Regions from separate parts of the Kitasatospora sp. NBC_00070 genome, predicted to be linked through region 1. Evidence: predicted binding sites of a transcription regulator. Region 1 holds the regulator's gene; the other holds the start of a gene.
The links. The regulator HrcA, encoded in region 1, represses chaperone genes, less so after heat shock. The targets are predictions, from matches to a motif close to TTNGCACTCNGNNNNNCNGAGTGCNAA.
Positions count from the first base shown of each region.

Region 2: the regulator HrcA is predicted to act here: its motif matches at 7,203-7,229, upstream of groL (chaperonin GroEL).

Region 1 covers NZ_CP108247.1:2,165,049-2,175,531, forward strand. The annotation lists gene OHV05_RS10000 (16S rRNA (uracil(1498)-N(3))-methyltransferase) at 51-800, opposite strand; gene dnaJ (molecular chaperone DnaJ) at 840-1,979, opposite strand; gene hrcA (heat-inducible transcriptional repressor HrcA) at 2,037-3,068, opposite strand; gene htpX (zinc metalloprotease HtpX) at 3,291-4,208, shown strand; gene OHV05_RS10020 (hypothetical protein) at 4,218-4,796, shown strand; gene OHV05_RS10025 (hypothetical protein) at 4,800-5,519, opposite strand; gene OHV05_RS10030 (DUF3097 domain-containing protein) at 5,647-6,477, shown strand; gene OHV05_RS10035 (Uma2 family endonuclease) at 6,465-6,965, opposite strand; gene hemW (radical SAM family heme chaperone HemW) at 7,020-8,249, opposite strand; gene OHV05_RS10045 (AMP-dependent synthetase/ligase) at 8,301-10,196, opposite strand; gene OHV05_RS10050 (ABC transporter ATP-binding protein) at 10,479-10,483, shown strand, end outside.
Region 2 covers NZ_CP108247.1:4,218,580-4,229,062, forward strand. The annotation lists gene OHV05_RS19570 (hypothetical protein) at 1-807, shown strand, start outside; gene OHV05_RS19575 (SDR family NAD(P)-dependent oxidoreductase) at 909-1,649, shown strand; gene OHV05_RS19580 (trehalose-6-phosphate synthase) at 1,672-3,144, opposite strand; gene OHV05_RS19585 (glucosyl-3-phosphoglycerate synthase) at 3,288-4,325, opposite strand; SAM riboswitch class I at 4,530-4,668, shown strand; gene thrC (threonine synthase) at 4,686-5,966, shown strand; gene OHV05_RS19595 (ubiquitin-like small modifier protein 1) at 5,999-6,277, shown strand; gene OHV05_RS19600 (cold-shock protein) at 6,858-7,061, shown strand; gene groL (chaperonin GroEL) at 7,387-9,009, shown strand; gene OHV05_RS19610 (hypothetical protein) at 9,133-9,486, shown strand; gene OHV05_RS19615 (DUF4031 domain-containing protein) at 9,483-9,764, shown strand; gene OHV05_RS19620 (hypothetical protein) at 9,745-10,383, opposite strand.

The sequences.
Region 1 (10,483 bases):
GAGCCCCTGGCTACCGCAGCATCTGCCAAAAGCAGAGCGCCTGCGGAAAGTCAGGCCCAGCGGCCGGTGCGGCCGAGGAGGAGGGCGCCTGCCGCCACGCCCGCCGTGGAGGTGCGGAGGACGGAGGGGCCGAGCCGGTACGGGGCGGCGCCGGCTTCGGCGAAGGTGGCGAGTTCGTCCGGGGAGACGCCGCCCTCGGGGCCGACGATCAGGACCAGGTCACCGCTCGCGGGGAGCACGGCGGTGGCGAGCGGGGCGGAGCCCTCCTCGTGCAGGACGGCGGCGAACGCCGCCGAGGCCAGCAGCGGGGCCAGCTGACGCGTCGTCATCGGCTCGCGGACCTCGGGGAACCGCAGCCGGCGGGACTGCTTGCCCGCCTCCCGGGCGGTGGCCCGCCACTTGGCGAGGGCCTTGGCGCCCCGGTCGCCCTTCCACTGGGTGATGCAGCGGGAGGCGGCCCAGGGGATCACCACGTCGACCCCGACCTCGGTCATGGTCTCCACCGCGAGCTCGCCGCGGTCGCCCTTCGGCAGGGCCTGGACCACCACGATCCGGGGGGCGGGCGCGGGCTCCTGACGGACGCTCAGCACGGTGACGTCCAGCGCGTCCTTGCCGTGCACGGCCGCCACGGTGCCCTCGACGCCGAGGCCGAGGCCGTCGGCGAGGGTGAGTGCCTCACCGGGCTCCAGACGCTTCACGGCGGCGGCATGCCGCCCCTCGGGGCCGTCCAGCCGGACCACCCCGCCGGGGGCGATCCCGGCGAGACGGTCGGTGTCCACGACGAACACGGGGGCGGTCATGCGCGTGCCTTACCTCGAAGCCTGGTACCTGGATCCGGCTCAGCGGCCGTTGAACGCGTCCTTCAGCCGGGAGAACAGACCCTGCTGGCCCGGTGCGAACGTCCCGGAAGGCCGCTCCTCGCCGCGCAGCACCGCGAGGCGGCGGAGCAGGTCCTCCTGCTCGGGGTCGAGCTTGGTGGGGGTCTGCACCTCGACATGCACTATCAGGTCGCCCCGGCCGCCGCCGCGCAGGTGCGTGATGCCCCGGCCGTGCAGCGGGATCGACTGGCCGGACTGGGTACCGGGCCTGATGTCGACCTCCTCCAGACCGTCCAGGGTCTGCAACGGCACCTGGGTGCCGAGCGAAGCGGCCGTCATCGGGATGGTGACCGTGCAGTGCAGGTCGTCCCCGCGCCGCTGGAAGGTCGGGTGGCTGGTCTCGGCGATCTCGACGTACAGGTCGCCGGCGGGGCCGCCGCCGGGGCCGACCTCGCCCTCGCCCGCGAGCTGGATCCGGGTGCCGTTGTCGACACCGGCCGGGATCTTCACCGTCAGGGTGCGACGGGCCCGGACCCGGCCGTCGCCCGCGCACTCGGGGCACGGGGTCGGGACCACGGTGCCGAAGCCCTGGCACTGCGGGCACGGCCGCGAGGTCATGACCTGGCCCAGGAAGGACCGGGTGACCTGGGAGACCTCGCCCTTGCCGCGACACATGTCACAGGTCTGCGCCGAGGTGCCGGGGGCCGCGCCCTCGCCCGAGCAGGTGGTGCAGGTGACGGCGGTGTCCACCTGGAGTTCCTTGGTGGTGCCGAACGCGGCCTCCTCCAGGGTGATCTCCAGCCGGATCATCGCGTCCTGGCCGCGCCGGGTGCGCGAGCGCGGCCCGCGCTGACCCGAGGCCGCGCCGAAGAACGCGTCCATGATGTCGGAGAAGCCGAAGCCCGCCGCGCCCGCGCCGAAGCCGCCCGCGCCGCCGCCGTTGGGCGACAGCGGGTCGCCGCCGAGGTCGTAGACCTGGCGCTTGGCCGGGTCGGACAACACCTCGTAGGCGGCGTTGATCTCCTTGAACCGCTCCTGCGTCTTGGGGTCCGGGTTGACGTCCGGGTGCAGTTCGCGGGCAAGGCGCCGGAACGCCTTCTTGATCTCGTCCTGCCCCGCATCCCGTCGGACGCCGAGTACCGCGTAGTAGTCCGTGGCCACCAAATGCTCCGCTTGTTCCGCCTCTAGAAGTGCTGCGACTGGTCTGACAGTGCTCTGTTAGGACTCGGCCAGGATCTGACCCACGTACCGTGCCACCGCTCGCACCGCCCCCATTGTGCCCGGGTAGTCCATCCGGGTCGGTCCGATCACGCCCAGCTTCGCGACACTCTGATCGCCCGAACCGTAGCCGACCGAGACCACGGAGGTGGAATTGAGCCCCTCGTAGGCGTTCTCGTGGCCGATCCGGACCGTCATCCCCGCGTCCGCCGTCTCACCCAGGAGACGGAGCAGGACGACCTGCTCCTCCAGGGCCTCCAGCACCGGCTGGATGGTGAGCGGGAAGTCGTGGCCGAAGCGGGTCAGGTTGGCCGTACCGGCCAGCATGATCCGCTCCTCGTTCTGCTCGGCCAGCGTCTCGAAGAGGGTGGCCAGCACGGTGGTGACGGCGGGCCGGTCGGCGGGCTCGAAAGCCGCCGGCAGGTCCTCCAGCAGCCCGGGCACCTCGGGCAGCGGCCGGCCGACCGCCTGGGTGTTGAGCTTGGCCCGCAGGTCGGCCAGCACCGTCTCACCGACCGCCCCGGGGCAGTCGACCATCCGCTGCTCGACCCGGCCGGTGTTGGTGATCAGGACCAGCATCACCTTGGCCGGGGCCAGTGCCACCAGCTCGACGTGACGCACCGTCGAGCGGGACAGCGAGGGGTACTGGACCACCGCGACCTGCCGGGTCAGCTGCGCGAGCAGCCGGACCGTACGGGCCACCGTGTCGTCCAGGTCCACCGCGCCGTCCAGGAAGTGCCGGATCGCCCGGCGCTCGGGGGCGGTCATCGGCTTGACCTCGGCCAGCCGGTCGACGAACAGCCGGTACCCCTTGTCGGTGGGGATCCGGCCGGCGCTGGTGTGCGGCTGGTGGATGTAGCCGTCCTCCTCCAGGGCCGCCATGTCGTTGCGCACGGTGGCCGGGGAGACGCCGAGGTTGTGCCGCTCGACCAGGGCCTTGGAGCCGACCGGCTCCTCGGTGCCGACGTAGTCCTGGACGATCGCGCGCAGCACCGCGAGCTTGCGGTCGTCCAACGGCCGCTCGCTGTACATGGCCACGCACCTCCGTCTTCGCTTCCGTCCCGAACCTGACCCGTCCCCTGGCACTCAGCTGGGCAGAGTGCCAGGACAGTACCTGCCAGTGTAAGGCCCGACCCCGGCGGCAGGAACGGCACCGCCTGGTGATCCTTCTCCCTGTCCCACCCGCGCCACCCGTCGAATGCTCCCGGCAAGTGGCAGCATCGAAAGCGACAGATCCGGACATAAGGAGCAGCCATGTCGTCAGGTCAGCACTCCCGCTTCGCACCCGACCGCGGGCTGACCGGTCGGATGGTCACCACGATGTTCCTGATCGGACTGCTCTACGTCGGCTTCACCGGGCTGCTGATAGTGCTGCTCCGGGGGGCCTGGCCGCTGATCGTGCTGATCTCCGGCGGACTGTTCGTGGCCCAGTTCTGGTTCAGCGACCGGATCACCCAGCGGGCGATGGGCGCCCGCGAGGTGACGCCCGAGGAGTACCCGCAACTGCACGGCACCATCGACCGGTTGTGCGCGCTGGCCGACATGCCCAAGCCCCGGGTCGCGGTGACCGACACCGACATGCCGAACGCCTTCGCCACCGGCCGCAACCCCGAGCGCGCCGTGGTCTGCGTCACCACCGGACTGCTCCGGCGGCTGGAGCCGGAGGAGCTGGAGGGCGTGCTCGCGCACGAGCTCTCGCACGTGGCGCACCGGGACGTGGCGGTGATGACCATCGCCGGCTTCCTCGGCGTGCTGGCCGGGGTGATCACCCGAATCGCGCTGTACGGCGGCCTGATGAACGGGCGCGGCCGCAGCAACGACAGCAACGCCGCGCTGGCGATGATCCTGGTCCCGCTGGTCAGCATGGTGGTCTACGCGGCCGGCTTCCTGCTCACCCGGCTGCTGTCCCGCTACCGCGAGCTGGCCGCCGACCGGGCCGCCGCGCAGCTCACCGGGCGGCCCAGCGCGCTGGCCTCCGCGCTGACCAAGGTGACCGGCCAGATCGCCGCCATCCCGAGCGAGGACCTGCGTCGGGCACAGCCGTACAACGCCTTCTACTTCGCCCCGGCGCTGAGCGCCCGGGAGGCCGCGAGCCAACTGATGTCCACCCACCCGTCGCTGGAGCAGCGACTGGAGCAGCTCGGCCGGATCTCCGCCGAGCTCGGCCGCTGAGGAGGCACCGTGGGATTCCTGGACGCGCTCTTCGGCCGCAGCAAGCCGGTCCGGCCCGACCTCGACCAGCTCTTCGGGGTGCCTTCCGCCGCCCTCACCCTGGAGGCCGCCGCCGGCTTCCGCCCCACCGGCTTCGGCTCGGTCTGCTTCGCCGCCGTCGAGGGCGCCGCCTTCACCGAGGTGGCCGGCCAGATCCGCGCCCTGCTGGACGCCGACACCGAACGCGGCGGCGTCCCGGTCGAGGTCTCGCAGGACTCGTACGGCTACTCCTGGCTGCTCGCCCGGCACACCCCCGAGGAGCTGCCCGACCTGGTCAACGACCTGCACGCGGTCAACAGCGAGCTGGAGGCGAACGGCTTCGGCCCCCAGCTGCTCTGCTCCATCGTCGGCTTCCGCAACGCGGCCGACCGCCCGCTCGGCCTGGTCTACCTGTACAAGCGCGGCACCTTCTACCCGTTCGCCCCGCTGCCGGGCGAGAAGCGCGACAACCCGCTGGAGCTCCAGGTCAAGGCGATGCTCGGGAACGACCTGCGGGTGGAGCAGGACCTCACCCGCTGGTTCCCGGTCTGGGGCGCGCCGGGGCTGTAGGGATCAGCCCGCCGCGGCCGCGCGGTAGGCCGCCACGGCCGGGGCGAGCACGGTCTCCACACCGGACGACGGCTTCTGCGCGACCGTCTTCTGCACCATCAGGATCACGTCGCCCTCACGCACGAAGCCGGTCTCGGTGACGTACGGCACCGGATCGCCGGGGTAGGCCGAGGTCACCCGGAGCAGCAGGCCGTCATCGGCCGGCACCCCCGGCCGCACCACGGACACGGTCTCCTGGACCTCGGTGCCGCCCGCCAGTGTGGTGGGGTAGGAGGCACACCGCTGCGCGGCGGCCCGGACGGCGGCCATCACCTCGGCCGCCCGGCCGGGCGGGTAGCGGTCGAGCGACTCCTGCCCGAACCAGCCGTCGTCGTCGGCGCCGTCGGCGGGCACCTGCTGCATGGCGACCGCGACGTCCTCCACCGGAGGAGCGTGCACCGTCATGAAGGACTGCACCCCGAGGTCGGCGCACGGCATCCGGTCGAGGGAGACGGCGGAGGCGGGCTGGTGCGGGGCCCCGGTCGTGGTCGAGTTCACCGCCGCCGACAACAGCTCGAAGCCCTGCGGAAGCTGGCGCCCGGTCAGCAGCCCGTCCCGCAGCCGGTCCTGTAGCGGCACCCGGGCGGACGCCGTCGGCCCCGGCGGATGGGCGGCCGACGAGCAGGCCGGGACGGCCAGGACCACCAGAGCGGCGGTGGCCACCACCGCAGGACGTGCACGCACTGGTTCCCCCAACGAATCCGAAGTCGCCCGCACTCTTTCACAGGGCCGTCCCGGGTCGGCCGGCAGGCCGGCGACCCGTCTCCCCCGGTCCGGATGACGGTGGGTCAGCTCTCGTAGGATCGGTGCCATGCGCAGCAGGGAGTACGGCCCGGACCTCACCCCGCCGTGGAAGCGGCAGCAGCCCGCCCCTGAGGTGGCGGCCGAGCGGGATCTGGTGGTGGAGGAGGCGGCCACCGGGTTCTGCGGGGCGGTGGTGCGCTGCGAGCGGACGGCGGAGGGGTTCACCGTCACGCTGGAGGACCGGTTCGGCAAGCACCGGGTGTTCCCGCTGGTGCCGCGCGGCTTCCTGCTGGAGGGTCAGGTGGTCACCCTGGTCCGGCCGGTGGCGGCCGCCGCTCCGGCCCGGCCGAAGGTGACCGCCTCCGGGTCGGTCGCGGTGCCCGGCGCCCGGGCCCGGGTGGCCCGCGAGTCCCGGATCTACGTCGAGGGGCGGCACGACGCCGAGCTGGTCGAGCGGGTCTGGGGTGACGACCTGCGGATCGAGGGCGTGGTGGTCGAGTACCTGGAGGGCATCGACGACCTGCCGGCCATCGTCGCCGAGTTCGGCCCGGGCCCCGGCCGCCGACTGGGCGTGCTGGTCGACCACCTGCTGCCCGGCACCAAGGAGCACCGGATCGCCCAGCAGGTGACCGGCGCCGAGGTGCTGATCGTCGGTCACCCCTACATCGACGTCTGGGCGGCCGTGAAGCCGGGCAGCGTCGGCATCCCCGGCTGGCCCAAGGTCCCGCGCGGCGAGGAGTGGAAGCTCGGCGTCTGCCGCCGCCTCGGCTGGCCGGAGGACACCCCGGCCGCCTGGAAGCGCATCCTCGCCTCGGTGAACTCCTACCGCGACCTCGACCCGGCCCTGCTGGGCCGGGTCGAGGAGCTGATCGACTTCGTCACGGATCAGTCCGCGTAGCCCTGGAAGTCCGTGGTCTCCAGGGTCAGCCCGAGCACGTGGACCGGAATCGGATCCCCGAACCGGCTGGTCCGCTTGGCCCGGTAGTCCGGCAACCGGGAGAGCACCCGGTCGTCACTCGGCTCGGCGAGCAGTACGCAGACCCCTTCGACCGGGTCGACGATCAGATAGGCCGGGATCCCGCCCTCGGCGTACATCTGACGCTTCGTCCGGTGGTCACGGTCGCCGCTGGTCCTGGACACCACCTCGACCACCATGGTCGCCACCGATGACGGGATCAGGCGGCCGGGCATCGAGAGGTCCTGGGTCTGCAGCCGGTGCCAGTGGGCGCGGGGAATCTGGTCCCGGATCGCCTCGACAGTGACGTTGTGGACCTTGTCCGGACCGGCCGTCATCACGATTTCGCCCCTGATGAGCTCGGCCCTGTACCCCTCCGGAACCTCCAGGTTCTCGAAGACGGTCAGCACCCGGTCATCCACAGCTGTCATCACAGGCTCCCTCGGACGGCGGTCACCAAGGTACCGAGAACCCCGCTGCCCCGTTCAGTCCACCAGGTCGCGGACCACGCCGTCGGCCAGCAGCCGCCCGCGCAGCGTCAGCGCCGCCCGCCCGTCGGCGTACGCGTCGGCGTCCAGCAGGCCGTCGGCCAGCGCCCGTTCGGCGGCGGCCAGGCCGTCGGCGGCCAGCAGGTCCAACGGGCAGCCCTCGCGCAGGCGGAGCTCCAACAGGATGCGTTCGACCCGGCGGTCCTCCGCCGGGAGCACCTCCCGGCCCTGGCCCGGGGTGCGACCCTCGGCCAGCGCCTGGGCGTACGCGGCGGGGTGCTTGGCGTTCCACCAGCGGACGCCGCCGACGTGGCTGTGGGCGCCGGGGCCCGCGCCCCACCAGTCGGCGCCGGTCCAGTAGAGCTCGTTGTGGCGGCAGCGGCCGGCCTCGGAGGTGGCCCAGTTGGAGACCTCGTACCAGGAGAAACCGGCGGCGGAGAGCGCCTGCTCGGCGATCAGGTAGCGGTCGGCGTGCACGTCGTCGTCGATCATCGGCAGTTCGCCGCGCTTGACCCGGGCGGCCAGCTTGGTGCCGTCCTCGACGATCAGCGAGTAGGCCGAGACGTGGTCGGGCCCGGCGCCGATCGCGGCGTCCAGCGAGGCCCGCCAGTCGTCGTCGGACTCCCCGGGGGTGCCGTAGATCAGGTCCAGGTTGACGTGCTCGAAGCCCTCCGCCCGGGCCTCGGCGACGCACGCCTCCGGGCGGCCGGGGGTGTGGTGCCGGTCCAGCAGCTGCAGCACGTGCGGCTTGGCGCTCTGCATCCCGAACGAGAGCCGGTTGAAGCCGCCCGCGCGCAGCTCGGCCAGGTAGGCCGGGTCGACCGACTCCGGGTTGGCCTCGGTGGACACCTCGGCGCCGGGGGCCAGGCCGAACTCGTCCCGGATCGCGGCCAGCGCCTTCACCAGGTCGGCGGCGGGCAGCAGGGTCGGGGTGCCACCGCCGAGGAAGACCGTCTCGACCGGCAGGTCGACGTCCCCGAGCACCCGGCGGGCCAGCCGGATCTCGGCCACCAGGTTGTCGGCGTAGGTCTCCTGCGAGGCCACCGCACCGGAGGAGCGCAGCTCGGTCGCGGTGTAGGTGTTGAAGTCGCAGTAGCCGCAGCGGCTGGCGCAGTACGGCACGTGCAGGTAGAAACCGAACGGCCGCCCGCCCAGCCCGTCGAGGGCGGAGGCGGGCAGCGAACCGTCGGACGGCAGCGGTTCACCGTCGGGGAGTGCGGAGGGCATGCACCCATTGTCCGGTACGGCCCGGGTGGACCGTACCGGACAGGACAGCGGTCAGGCCTCGACGGTGCCCGCGTACATCTCGGTGACCGCGTCGGCGTAGGTCCGCTCGACCACCGGGCGCTTGATCTTCAGGCTCGGGGTCAGCTCGCCGTGCTCGATGTCCAGGTCGCGCGGGAGCAGGCTGAACTTCTTGATGGTCTGCCAACGCTGCAGCTCGCCGTTGAGGCGCTGCACGAAGCCGTCGATCAGCTGGTTCACCTCCGGGGAGGCCACCACCTCGGCGTACGACTTGCCCGCCAGGCCGTGCTCGGCGGCCCACGGCATGATCACCGCTTCGTCCAGGCCGATCAGCGCGGTGCAGAAGTTCCGGCCGTTGCCGATCACCAGGATGTTGCTGACGAACGGGCAGACCGCCTTGAACTTGCCCTCCACCTCGCTGGGCGCGACGTACTTGCCGCCCGAGGTCTTGAACATGTCCTTCTTGCGGTCGGTGATCCGCAGGAAGCCGCCGTCCAGCTCGCCGATGTCGCCGGTGTGGAACCAGCCGTCGGCCTCCAGCACCTCCCCGGTCTGCTCGGGCAGGTTGTGGTAGCCGCGCATCACGCCGGGGCCCTTGAGCAGGATCTCGCCGTCCTCGGCGATCCGGACCTCGGTGCCGGGCAGCGGCTGCCCGACGGTGCCGACCCGGAAGTCCTCCTCGCGGTTGACCGTGGAGCCCGCGCTGGTCTCGGTCAGACCGTAGCCCTCGAGCACCGGCACGCCCGCACCGGCGAAGAAGTAGCCGATCTCGGGGGCCAGCGCCGCGCTGCCGGAGACCGCGCCGCGCATCCGGCCGCCGAAGGCCGCCCGGATCTTCGCGTAGACCAGCTTGTCGGCGATCGTGTGCTGGAGGGTCAGACCGAGCGGGGCGGTGTTCTGCCCGGTGGCGATCCGGTTGGCCTGGGTGGTCCGGGCGTAGTCCCGGGCGACCCTGGCGGCCCAGAGGAAGATCTTGTACTTGGCGCCGCCCTGGGCCCGGGCCTTGCCGGCGATGCCGTTGTAGACCTTCTCGAAGATCCGGGGGGCGCTGGCCATCATGGTCGGCCGGATCACCGGGAGGTTGTGGATGATCCGGTCCACCCGGCCGTCCACCGCCATCACGTGGCCGGTGGCGATCTGACCCGAGATCAGGGTCTTGCCGAACACGTGCGACAGCGGCAGCCACATGAACTGCACGTCGTCCGCCCGGAGCAGACCGCTCTCCTGCTGGGCCAAGCCCTCGTACGCCCAGCAGTCGTGCACCAGGCGAACGCCCTTGGGGCGGCCGGTGGTGCCCGAGGTGTATATCAGGGTGGCCAGCTGCTCGCGGTCCAGTGCCTCGACGGCCTTGGACACCGCGTCCGGGTGCTCGGCCAGGTGGGCCTTGCCGCGCTGCTCCAGCTCGTCCAGGGTGAGGACGTCCAGGCCGCCGGTCTCCAGCTCGCCCGCCGGGGCGTCGAACAGGATCACGGTGCGCAGCTCGGGCAGCTCGGCGCGACGGGAGACCACCTTGGCGAGCTGGGTGGCGTTCTCCGCGAACATCGCGCGGCTGGCCGAGTTCGCCAGGATGAAGGCGGTCTCCTCGGCGTTGGTGCTCGGGTAGACCGTGGTGGTCGCCGCACCGGCGCACATGTTGCCGAGGTCGGCGACGATCCAGTCGATCCGGGTGGACGAGGAGAGGGCGACCCGGTCCTCGGGGCCGATGCCGAGCGACATCAGACCGGCCGCCACCGCCGTGACCCGCTCCGCGGTCTGCGCCCAGGTCAGCGAGCGCCACTGCTCGGCGCCGGGGGCGCCGTCCGCCGCGTGCTCGTCCACGGGGACGGGGAACCGGTAGGCCTCACCGTTCGGGGTGGCCTCGACGCGACTGAGGAAGAGGTGGGCCACCGAGGGCGGACGCCGGTCGATCGTGGACTGCGCGGAACTCAACGAGGACCTCCGGGGGGCGCGGGTGGCCGAGGGTGTGGAGCACGGTGGCGTGGGGGCCTGCCGACCGGCTGTTGGTTAACCAGCGAGTAACAAGCTGGCAATCAGCAGCCTAGGGGCTCGGCGGCCGATCCGTAAGGGGGTGAAGGGAGCTGGCACCCTGACCTCCGCGCCGTGCAAAGACAGTACAAAACCGCTGGGTCGAGCCACCGTAAACCCCCACACGGCGCGCCGGAACCCCGAAAATGGGGTGCGACTCCCCCGGCCGACAACGAAAGTGTCACGGTGCT
Region 2 (10,483 bases), 2.1 Mb from region 1:
GCGTACCTGGCGGTGGCCGCCCTGGCCAAGGCCAAGGGCGACACCGCACTGGCCGCGCAGGCGGAGCAGCAGGCGACGGCGCTCAAGCAGTACTTCAACGCGGAGTGGAGCGGCACCGGTTCGGGCGCCGACATGGTCCGGGCCTACTCGCTCGACGGCACCGCGTTCAAGGGCTGGGGCCTGGAGAACAGCTGGTTCATGCCGATGAAGAAGATCATCGACGCCGGTCCGCGGAACGACGCCTACCTGGACTACATCGACGCCCAGGCCGCCGGGCCGGACGGCCCGTCCAACATCGAGGCGTTCACCTACCTGCCGGACACCTTCTTCAACAACAACCGCAACGACGCGGCCTGGAAGTGGATGCGGTACGTCTACGACCAGCGCGACGTCCAGCACGTGAACGCCTCGCAGGGCCCGAACGGCGACTACCCCGAGGTCTCCTTCACGCTGGTCGGCCAGACCGTCTCCGGTCTGCTCGGGCTCGACCCGGACGCCGCCAACCGCAAGCTGACCACCCAGTCCCGGCTGCCCGCCGGGATGGACTGGGTCCAGGTCGACGACATCCCGGTCGGCAAGGACACCGTCAGCCTGCGGCACGACGGCGCCACCAGCTCCACCCTGACCAACCACTCGGCGTCCCGGACCTACACCTGGGAGGCCAGGTTCGTCGGCAGCCACCCGACGCTGACCGTGAACGGCGCCGCCAAGGCCGCGCTGACCAAGGTCGAGCACGGCGTCACCTACAGCTACCTCAACGTCAAGGTGACCCCGGGTCAGGCGGTCGTGGTCGGAGTGGCCGGCTGACCGTCGTTCCGGGGTGCGGAGGTCGTGGTGACGCCGCACCCCGGAACGCGAGGTCCGAATGCCGCCGGAAGGTCCCCGCTCCGACGGCAATGCTGTTACCCATGAAGCGACTTGAGGGACGAGTGGCCCTGGTGACCGGCGGCAGCAGGGGGATCGGCGCGGCCGTGGTGCACCGGCTGGCCGAGGAGGGCGCCGACGTGGCGCTGACGTACGAACGGAACGCGGAGCGGGCCGGGCAGGTGGTCGAGCAGGTCGAGAAGCTCGGCCGGCGGGTTCTGGCGATCCAGGCCGACAGCGCGGACCCGGCGGCGGTCCGGGCGGCCGTGGACCGGACCGCCGCGGCCTTCGGCCGGTTGGACATCCTGGTGAACAACGCGGCGGTGTTCCCGATGGGCCCGCTGGAGGAGCTCGAACTGGAGCTGCTGGACCGCACCTTGGCGGTGAACGTGCGGGCGCCGCTGGTGGCCGCACAGGCGGCGCTGCCGTACCTGGCCGAGGGCGGCCGGATCATCGGCATCGGCAGCAACGTGGCCGAGCGGGTGGTCTTCCCCGGCCTCGCCCTGTACGCGGCGAGCAAGACCGCCCAGATCGGCATGGTCAAGGGGCTGGCCCGGGAGCTCGGCCCCCGGGGCATCACCGTCAACCTGGTGCACCCCGGCCCGACCGACACCGAGGCCAACCCGGCCGAGGGACCGTTCGCCGAGACGGTGAACGGCTTCACGGCACTGGGGCGTTACGCGCAGTCGGCGGAGATCGCGGCCGCCGTGGCGTACCTGGCCGGGCCGGACGGCCGGTACGTCACCGGGACCGCGATCAGCGTGGACGGGGGGTTCGCCGCCTGACCCGACGGCAGTGGTTCCCGGGCTACTCGCGGAGCGCCGCGAGCTGGTCCAGGAACCACTGCTGCGGCGGCAGGGCGGTGGCGGCGGCGGCCAGCCGCTTGGTGCGCTCGGTCCGTTCGGCCGTCGGCATGGTGAGCGCCCGGTGCAGCGCGTCGGCGGTCTCGATCACGTCGTACGGGTTCACCGTGAGGGCGTCGTCGGCCAGCTCGGCGTAGGCGCCGGCCTCCCGGGACAGCACCAGGGCGCAGCCCTGGTCGGAGACCACCGGCACCTCCTTGGCGACCAGGTTCATCCCGTCCCGGATCGGGTTGACCAGCGCCACGTCGGCCAGCCGGTAGGCGGCCAGCGAGCGCGGGAAGTCGTCGTTCACGTGCAGGATCAGCGGCTGCCAGGACGCGGTGCCGAACTCGTCGTTGATCTCCTGGGCGATCCGCTGCACCGCGGCGGTGTACTCCCGGTACTCCGGCAGGTCGTGCCGGGACGGGTAGGCGAACGCGATGTGCACCACCCGGTCCAGCCACTCCGGGCGGGAGCGCAGCAGGTGCCGGTAGGCCAGCAGGCCGCGGACGATGTTCTTGCTCAGCTCGGTCCGGTCCACCCGGACGATCGTGCTGCGCGGCCCGACGGCCTCCTTCAGGGTGGCCAACCGGGCGTCCACGTCCGGCTGGTGGGACCGCTCGCGGAGGAAGTCGGCGTCCGCGCCGAGCGCGTGCACGCCCAGCCGGGTGGTCCGGCCGGCGTATGTCACGGTCAGCGCGGCCCGGTCCACGGTGGCGCCGAGCACCGCCTCGCAGCAGTCCGCGAAGGCCAGCGCCCAGCGGCGGGTCAGGAACGCGGCCCGGTCCGCGCCGAGGATGCCGGTCAGCACGTCGGCGGCCACGTCGTCCGGCAGCATCCGGTAGTACTCGGGCGGGGCCCACGGGGTGTGCGAGAAGTGACCGATCCTCAAGTCCGGCCGCAGCTGTCGGAGTTGGTCCGGCGCGAGGGACAGGTGGTAGTCCTGGATCAGCACCGCGGCACCCGGTGCCGCCTCGGCGGCCAGCGCCTCGGCGAAGGCGGTGTTGTACGCCCGGTAGGAGTCCCACTCGCGGCGGAACCGGTCGTCGAAGACCGGCGCCACCGGGGTCTCGTACAGCAGGTGGTGGACGAACCAGAGGGTGGAGTTGGCCACGCCGTTGTAGGCCCGGGCGAAGGTGCCGGGATCGATGTCCAGCATCCGGACAGCCTGGCCGCCGACCTCGAACCCGCCGAGGTCCAGTCGGCCGTCGGGGGAGCGGCGGGCCGCCGTCCGGTCCGCCTCGGAGAGCGCGGCGCAGACCCAGACGGCGGACGGGTCGTCGATCGCGGACAGGCCCGAGACCAGGCCGCCACCGCCTCTGCGCAGGGTCAGCGAGCCGTCGTCCTCGGCGGTGAAGGACACCGGCCCTCGGTTGGAGGCCACCAGGATGGGGGCGGCCCCGGTCGGATTCGAACGTTCGGTCGCGTGATCGGCCATGCCTCAACTCTGCCTCGCCCCGGGTCACCCAAACCACCCGAGACTCCCCCTGGCTCGGCAAGCGCCCGGGCATCTACGGTCCAGGGGCTCGGGGAACTGCGAGGAGGTCTGGCGCTCGGGTCACTGCGAAAGTCCCTGACCCTTCACGGACGGATCACCCTGAAAGGGCTGGCGTCGCCGTTCCCCGAGCCCCTGGACCGTAGCGGGCTGAGGTACTCCGGGACGGTGAGCATCGGGGGGCGTTCGAGGGCGCCGACCGGGTGGGTGTGGGCGGTGAACTCGCGGGTGGCGGGGTCGCGGGTGAACTGGGTGAGCAGGGGGTGCACCAGGTCGGGGGTGGTCTTGAGGCGGTGGGTGCGGTCCAGGCGGTCCAGGGCGGTGCGGTAGATGGTGGCCGCCATCCGGCCGAGCGCCTGGCCGTCCTGGTGCCGGTGGTGCCGGACCCCGACGTCCACCTGGGCCAGCGCGTCCAGGCCGACCCGGTCGAGCGCGTCCACCAGCAGGCCGAGCTCGACCCCGTACCCGGTCGGGAACGGCAGCTGCTCCAGCAGCGACCGCCTGGCGGCGTACTCGCCGCCCAACGGCTGGACGAACCCGGCCAGTTGGGGCCAGTGAAGGTTCAGCAGCGGCCGGGCCACCAGCTCGGTGACCCGCCCGCCCCCGGCCGGGACCACCGCGCCCGCGGTCTCCAGCGGCCGGTCGTACATCGCCTTCACCAGCTGGATCGCCGGATCGGTCAGCAGCGGCCCGACGATGCCGGAGACGAAGGCCGGGTCGAACTCCCGCAGGTCCGCGTCGATGAAGCAGACGATCTCGCCGGAGGTGACCAGCAGCGAGCGCCAGAGCACCTCGCCCTTGCCCGGGGCGGCCGGCAGCCGGGGCAGTACGTCGTCCCGGTGCACCACCCGGGCGCCCGCCGCGGCGGCGGTCTGCGCCGTCCGGTCGGCCGAGCCCGAGTCGACCACCACGATCTCGTCCACCAGCGGCAGCCGCTCCATCAGCTCGCGCCGGATCACCCGGACGATCTCGCCGACCGTGGACTCCTCGTCGAGGGCGGGCAGCACCACGCTGACCGTCCCGGCCGGGCCGGCCGCCCGTTTGGCGGTGAGCAGGTCGGCCGGCGGCCGGTCGGCCGTCGTCCAGGAGCGCCGGTGCAGCCAGTCGGCCACTTCCGGCAGCAGCTCCTCGGGCGGGTCGGCCGGGGTCGGCTGGTCGGACACGTCTGTTCTCCTCGGGCTGAGTGGTCGGACTGGCGTTCTCGGGACGGGGCATCTCGCGACTCGGACGCGCGGTTCCCTGCCCGGCGCCTTCGGATACAGTCTTCGTACTGCGGTCAGACCTTCGCACGTCGGGGTCGGCCGGAGAGCAGGACCACAACTTCACAGAGCTCATCCAGAGGGACTGAGGGAACGGCCCGTCGAAGTCCCGGCAACCTTCTCGCACGGCCGGCCCAGCAGTGGCCATCCGGCGGGACAGGTGCCAATTCCGTCCTGTGGCGCGACCGCGTCACGGGGAAGATGAGGAGAGAGGCCTCCGCCATCATGGCTACCGCTGTTTCTGCCGCCCCGACCGTCGACCTCGGCCCCGCTGCCGCCCTGTCCTGTCGCGAGTGTGGCACCCGATTCCCGCTCGGCCCGAGCTTCGCCTGCGTCGAGTGCTTCGGCCCGCTGGAGATCGCGTACGACTTCGGCTCCGACTCCGCCGAGGAGCTGCGCAAGCGGATCGAGGCCGGTCCGGCCTCGATCTGGCGGTACGCCCCGCTGCTGCCCGTCCCGGCCGACGTGGCGGGCAAGCCGAACCTGAACCCGGGCTGGACCCCGCTGGTGAAGGCCGACAACCTGGGCCGCGAGCTCGGCTTCACCGCCCAGCTGCACGTCAAGGACGACTCGGGCAACCCGACCCACTCCTTCAAGGACCGGGTGGTCGCCTGCGCCATCGAGGCGGCGCGCGCGTTCAACTTCACCACCCTGTCGTGCTCCTCCACCGGCAACCTGGCCGGCGCCGTCGGCGCGGCCGCGGCCCGGGCCGGTTTCAAGTCCTGCGTCTTCATCCCGCACGACCTGGAGCAGGGCAAGGTCGTGATGGCCGGGGTCTACGGCGGCGAGCTGGTCGGGATCGAGGGCAACTACGACGACGTGAACCGGTTCTGCTCGGAGCTGATCGGTGACCCGGCCGGCGAGGGCTGGGGCTTCGTCAACGTCAACCTCCGGCCGTACTACGGCGAGGGCTCGAAGACCCTGGCGTACGAGATCTGCGAGCAGCTCGGCTGGCGGCTGCCGGAGCAGCTGGTGATCCCGATCGCCTCGGGCTCCCAGCTCACCAAGATCGACAAGGGCCTGCAGGAGCTGATCAAGCTCGGCCTGGTCGAGGACCGCCCGTACCGGATCTTCGGCGCCCAGGCCGAGGGCTGCTCCCCGGTCTCCGCCGCCTTCAAGGCGGGTCACGACGTGATCCGCCCGGTCAAGCCGAACACCATCGCCAAGTCGCTGGCGATCGGCAACCCGGCCGACGGCCCGTACGTGCTGGACATCGCCCGCCGCACCGGGGGCGCGGTGGAGGACGTGACGGACGCCGAGGTGGTCGAGGCGATCAAGCTGCTGGCCAGGACCGAGGGCATCTTCGCCGAGACGGCCGGCGGGGTGACCATCGGGGTGCTGAAGAAGCTGGTCGAGACGGGTCAGCTGGACCCGTCCAAGGAGACCGTCGCGATCAACACCGGGGACGGTCTGAAGACCCTGGACGCCGTCGCCGACGCGGGCCTGACCGCCACCATCCGCCCGACCCTGGACTCGTTCCGGGCCGCCGGTCTCGCCTCCGCCTGATCCCCCCTCACCTCCCCGCTAGGAGTCCGTGCATGAGCGCCACCGTCCGCATCCCGACCATCCTGCGCACCTACACCGGCGGCGTCGCCGAGGTCACCGCCGAGGGCGACACCCTGGGTGCCGTCATCGCCGACCTGGACGCCAACCACCCCGGCATCGCCGCCCGGGTGCTGGACGACGCGGGCAAGCTGCGCCGCTTCGTGAACGTGTACGTGAACGACGACGACGTGCGTTTCGCCGAGGGCCTGGCGACCGAGATCAAGGACGGCGCGGGCATCTCGATCATTCCCGCGGTGGCCGGCGGCTGCTGAGTTCCCGCACTTCACCGAATACGGCCGCGCCGCCGTCCGAACCGGAATCCCTATTTCCGCTTCCGACGGCGGCGCGGCCCTATGTCGGGTGGAAAAGCGGGCACCCGGGAGGGAGTAGAGTGCGACGGAAGTCGGCGTATCCCCGCTCTTACCGCCGCCCTCCCCACGCACCGTCAGCCGATCGCGTACGCAAGGCCCGTCCGGCCGTTGAGACATCCGCCGGACCGCGTGAGACAGAAGATGTCAGGCAAGCGTCAGAAATCTGGCCGCATTTTGCGGTGATGAGTCCGCTATGCCCGGAGTGAATTGCCACGCTCTGCCGCCTTCCTCCCGCGATATCCCATTCGACTGCCGATGAATTCGGCAAGGTTGGCCCTGTTGCAGAGGGCGTCTGTCCGGATACATTCAGCCGCGATCGACGCATTCACCCGTCGGCCGGGTCGCCTCGCGGTGCACCGGTGGGGCGCTTGCGGCGAGCGCGGCTGCGCCCAGGGGGGGTTCCCTCGGGCGTGCCTGTTCAGACCTGGGCCCGCATCCTGCGGGTCCGCGAAGGGCCAGCACAGCACAAGGGGAGTTCGGAATGGCTCAGGGCACCGTCAAGTGGTTCAACGCGGAGAAGGGGTACGGCTTCATCGCGGTCGACGGTGGTGCGGACGTGTTCGTCCACTACAGCGCGATCCAGATGGACGGCTACCGCACCCTCGAGGAGGGCCAGCGGGTCGAGTTCGAGATCTCCCAGGGACAGAAGGGCCCGCAGGCGGACATGGTCCGCGCGGCGGTCTGACCTTTCCGAACCCCTGGGGACCTCGGCTCGGCCGCGAGTTGGCGTCACCTGCTTGGTCGACGGGCCCGTACGACATCGTCGTACGGGCCCGTCGGCGTCCCCGCCGGGATGACCGATCTGCGTGTCACTACCACGATTGGGCTTGCACTCGATACCCGAGAGTGCTAATCATTGGCGTTAGCACTCGCAGCATGAGAGTGACAACGGACCGGGTCGGTGAGGCCCCCGGGAGCGGTAGGGGACAAGACCCCCGCACACCAGGGCCGTCCGTCGCGGGCGCCCCTCGGTCCGGTGCAGTCGACCGTGTCCTGGAGGACCACTTCCGATGGCCAAGATCATCGCGTTTGACGAGGAAGCTCGCCGCGGCCTTGAGCGTGGCATGAACCAGCTTGCCGACGCCGTCAAGGTGACGCTCGGCCCCAAGGGCCGCAACGTCGTCCTGGAGAAGAAGTGGGGCGCCCCCACGATCACGAACGACGGCGTCTCCATCGCCAAGGAGATCGAGCTCGAGGACCCGTACGAGAAGATCGGTGCCGAGCTCGTCAAGGAGGTCGCCAAGAAGACCGACGACGTCGCGGGCGACGGCACCACCACCGCCACCGTGCTGGCCCAGGCGCTCGTGCGCGAGGGTCTGCGCAACGTCGCGGCCGGCGCCAACCCGATGGCCCTGAAGCGCGGCATCGAGAAGGCCGTCAAGGCCGTCTCGGACCAGCTGCTGGCCCAGGCCAAGGATGTCGAGACCAAGGAGCAGATCGCTTCGACGGCCTCCATCTCGGCCGCCGACACCCAGATCGGCGAGCTCATCGCCGAGGCGATGGACAAGGTCGGCAAGGAAGGTGTCATCACCGTCGAGGAGAGCAACACCTTCGGTCTGGAGCTCGAGCTCACCGAGGGCATGCGCTTCGACAAGGGCTACATCTCCGCGTACTTCGCCACGGACCTGGAGCGGATGGAGGCGTCCTTCGAGGACCCGTACATCCTGATCGCCAACTCCAAGATCGGCTCGGTCAAGGACCTGCTCCCGCTGCTGGAGAAGGTCATGCAGAGCGGCAAGCCGCTCGTCATCATCGCCGAGGACGTCGAGGGCGAGGCCCTGTCGACCCTGGTCGTGAACAAGATCCGTGGCACCTTCAAGTCCGTCGCCGTCAAGGCCCCGGGCTTCGGTGACCGCCGCAAGGCCATGCTCGGCGACATCGCCATCCTCACCGGTGGCACCGTGATCTCCGAGGAGGTCGGCCTCAAGCTCGAGAACGCCGGCATCGACCTGCTGGGCACCGCCCGCAAGGTGGTCATCACCAAGGACGAGACCACCATCGTCGACGGTGGCGGCGACAGCGACCAGGTCGCCGGCCGGGTCAACCAGATCCGCGCCGAGATCGAGAACAGCGACTCGGACTACGACCGCGAGAAGCTCCAGGAGCGCCTGGCGAAGCTCGCGGGCGGCGTGGCCGTGATCAAGGCCGGCGCTGCGACCGAGGTCGAGCTCAAGGAGCGCAAGCACCGCATCGAGGACGCCGTTCGCAACGCGAAGGCCGCCGTCGAGGAGGGCATCGTCGCCGGTGGTGGCGTGGCGCTGCTGCAGGCTTCGGTCGCGTTCGACAAGCTGGAGCTCGAGGGCGACGAGGCCACCGGTGCCAACATCGTCCGCGTCGCGCTGGAGGCCCCGATCAAGCAGATCGCGGTCAACGCCGGCCTCGAGGGCGGCGTCGTCGTGGAGAAGGTCCGCAACCTGCAGCCCGGTTGGGGCCTGAACGCCGCGACCAACGAGTACGTCGACCTCATCGCCGCGGGCATCATCGACCCGGCCAAGGTCACGCGCTCCGCGCTGCAGAACGCCGCCTCCATCGCGGCGCTCTTCCTCACCACCGAGGCCGTCATCGCCGACAAGCCCGAGAAGGCCGGTGCCCCCGCGGGCGGCGGCATGCCGGGTGGCGACATGGACTTCTGATCCTCCCGAGGATCGGAACGTTCTGAACGTCCGTCAGGGCGGTCTCCCCTTCACCGGGGAGGCCGCCCTGCGGCGTTCCGCCGGCGTTTCCGGCTCCGTGGCGGGCTGCGGGACAATGGACGGATGAGTTCTGACATCGAAGCCGCGCTGCACAGTGCGCGGGCGCTGATCCTCGCCGACCTGACCGCCCGGGACGTGGCCGACCCGCAGGTGGTGTCGCTGGTGGAGGACGCGGTGACGCACCGGCGCTGGTGGCTGGAGCAGTGGCCGGACGGGACGGACTACGTGCTCGGCCTGGTCGCGCAGGACGTGCAGGACAAGCTGCTGGAGGCGTACGGGCGCTGGCCGCTGTGCGAGGTGTGCGCCGCCGAGGGGGACCCGCACGCGTTGAGCGTGGAGCCGGAGCTCGGGCCCGAGCCGCACTGGGTGTGCGGCAAGGAGGCGGCCGTGGTGGCGCCGGTGGGTGCGCTGTCGTGATCCTGATCGACCCGCCGTCCTGGCCGGGGCACGGGAAGCACTGGTCGCACCTGGTGAGCGACGTCTCCTACGAGGAACTGCACGCCTTCGCGGAGCGGCTGGGCGCGCCCGCACGCGGGTTCGAGCGCGACCACTACGACATCCCGGCCGCCTGGTACGACCAGGCGGTGGGGCTCGGCGCGCAGCCGGTCGGCAGCAAGGAGCTGGTGGCCCGGCTGACCGCCGCCGGGCTGCGGCGGCGGAAGGCCGGTCGCCCGGTCAGCGCTCCAGGAGCATGAGCTCGGCCGCCAGGTTGCGGCGGGCGGCGGCGTCGAACCGCTCCCGGGCGTGGTCCGTCCGGTAGAGCGCGGGCAGCGCGAGCAGCTGCCGCAGGATCTCGGCCCGCCCGGTCCGGAAGGCGTCCTCGGGGACGAAGCCGTACTCGGTGCGGACGGCGGCCGCGTAGTCGGCGTACTGCCCGGGGGTGCCGCCGAGCACGGCCAGGTCGGCGTCGCAGAGCACCTCGCCGTTCCGGTCGCCGGGGGCGGGGTGGTGGCCGACGGTGAGCCGGACCAGCCGGGCGACCTCCTCCACCAGCGCCTCGGCCAGCCCGGCCTCGCGCAGGGCGCGGATCGCGAGCTGGGCACTGCGCTCCTCGTTCTCGGAGCGGTCGGGCTTGTACACGGCGTCGTGGAACCAGGCGGCCAGCCGGACGGCGTCCGGGTCCTCGGCGTGTCCGGCCAGGGCGTCGATCTGGTCCAGGACGGCCGTCAGGTGCTCGGTGCGGTGGTAGTGCCGCTGCGGTTCGGCCCACCGGGCGAGCAGGTCGCGCCCGTACGGCGCGGGGTCGACGGTGGCTCCGGTACGGAGCAGCAGGGCGGTCCAGCGGTCCAGCAGCGCGGAGGTCATGGCGGTCATTCTTCCCGACGCCGGTCCGGCGGCCGGACCCGCGTGGGATGCGGCCCCGCCGGGCGGTGGCCATGCTGGGGAGCGCGGGCCCGCACCTCGGCGGGGCCGA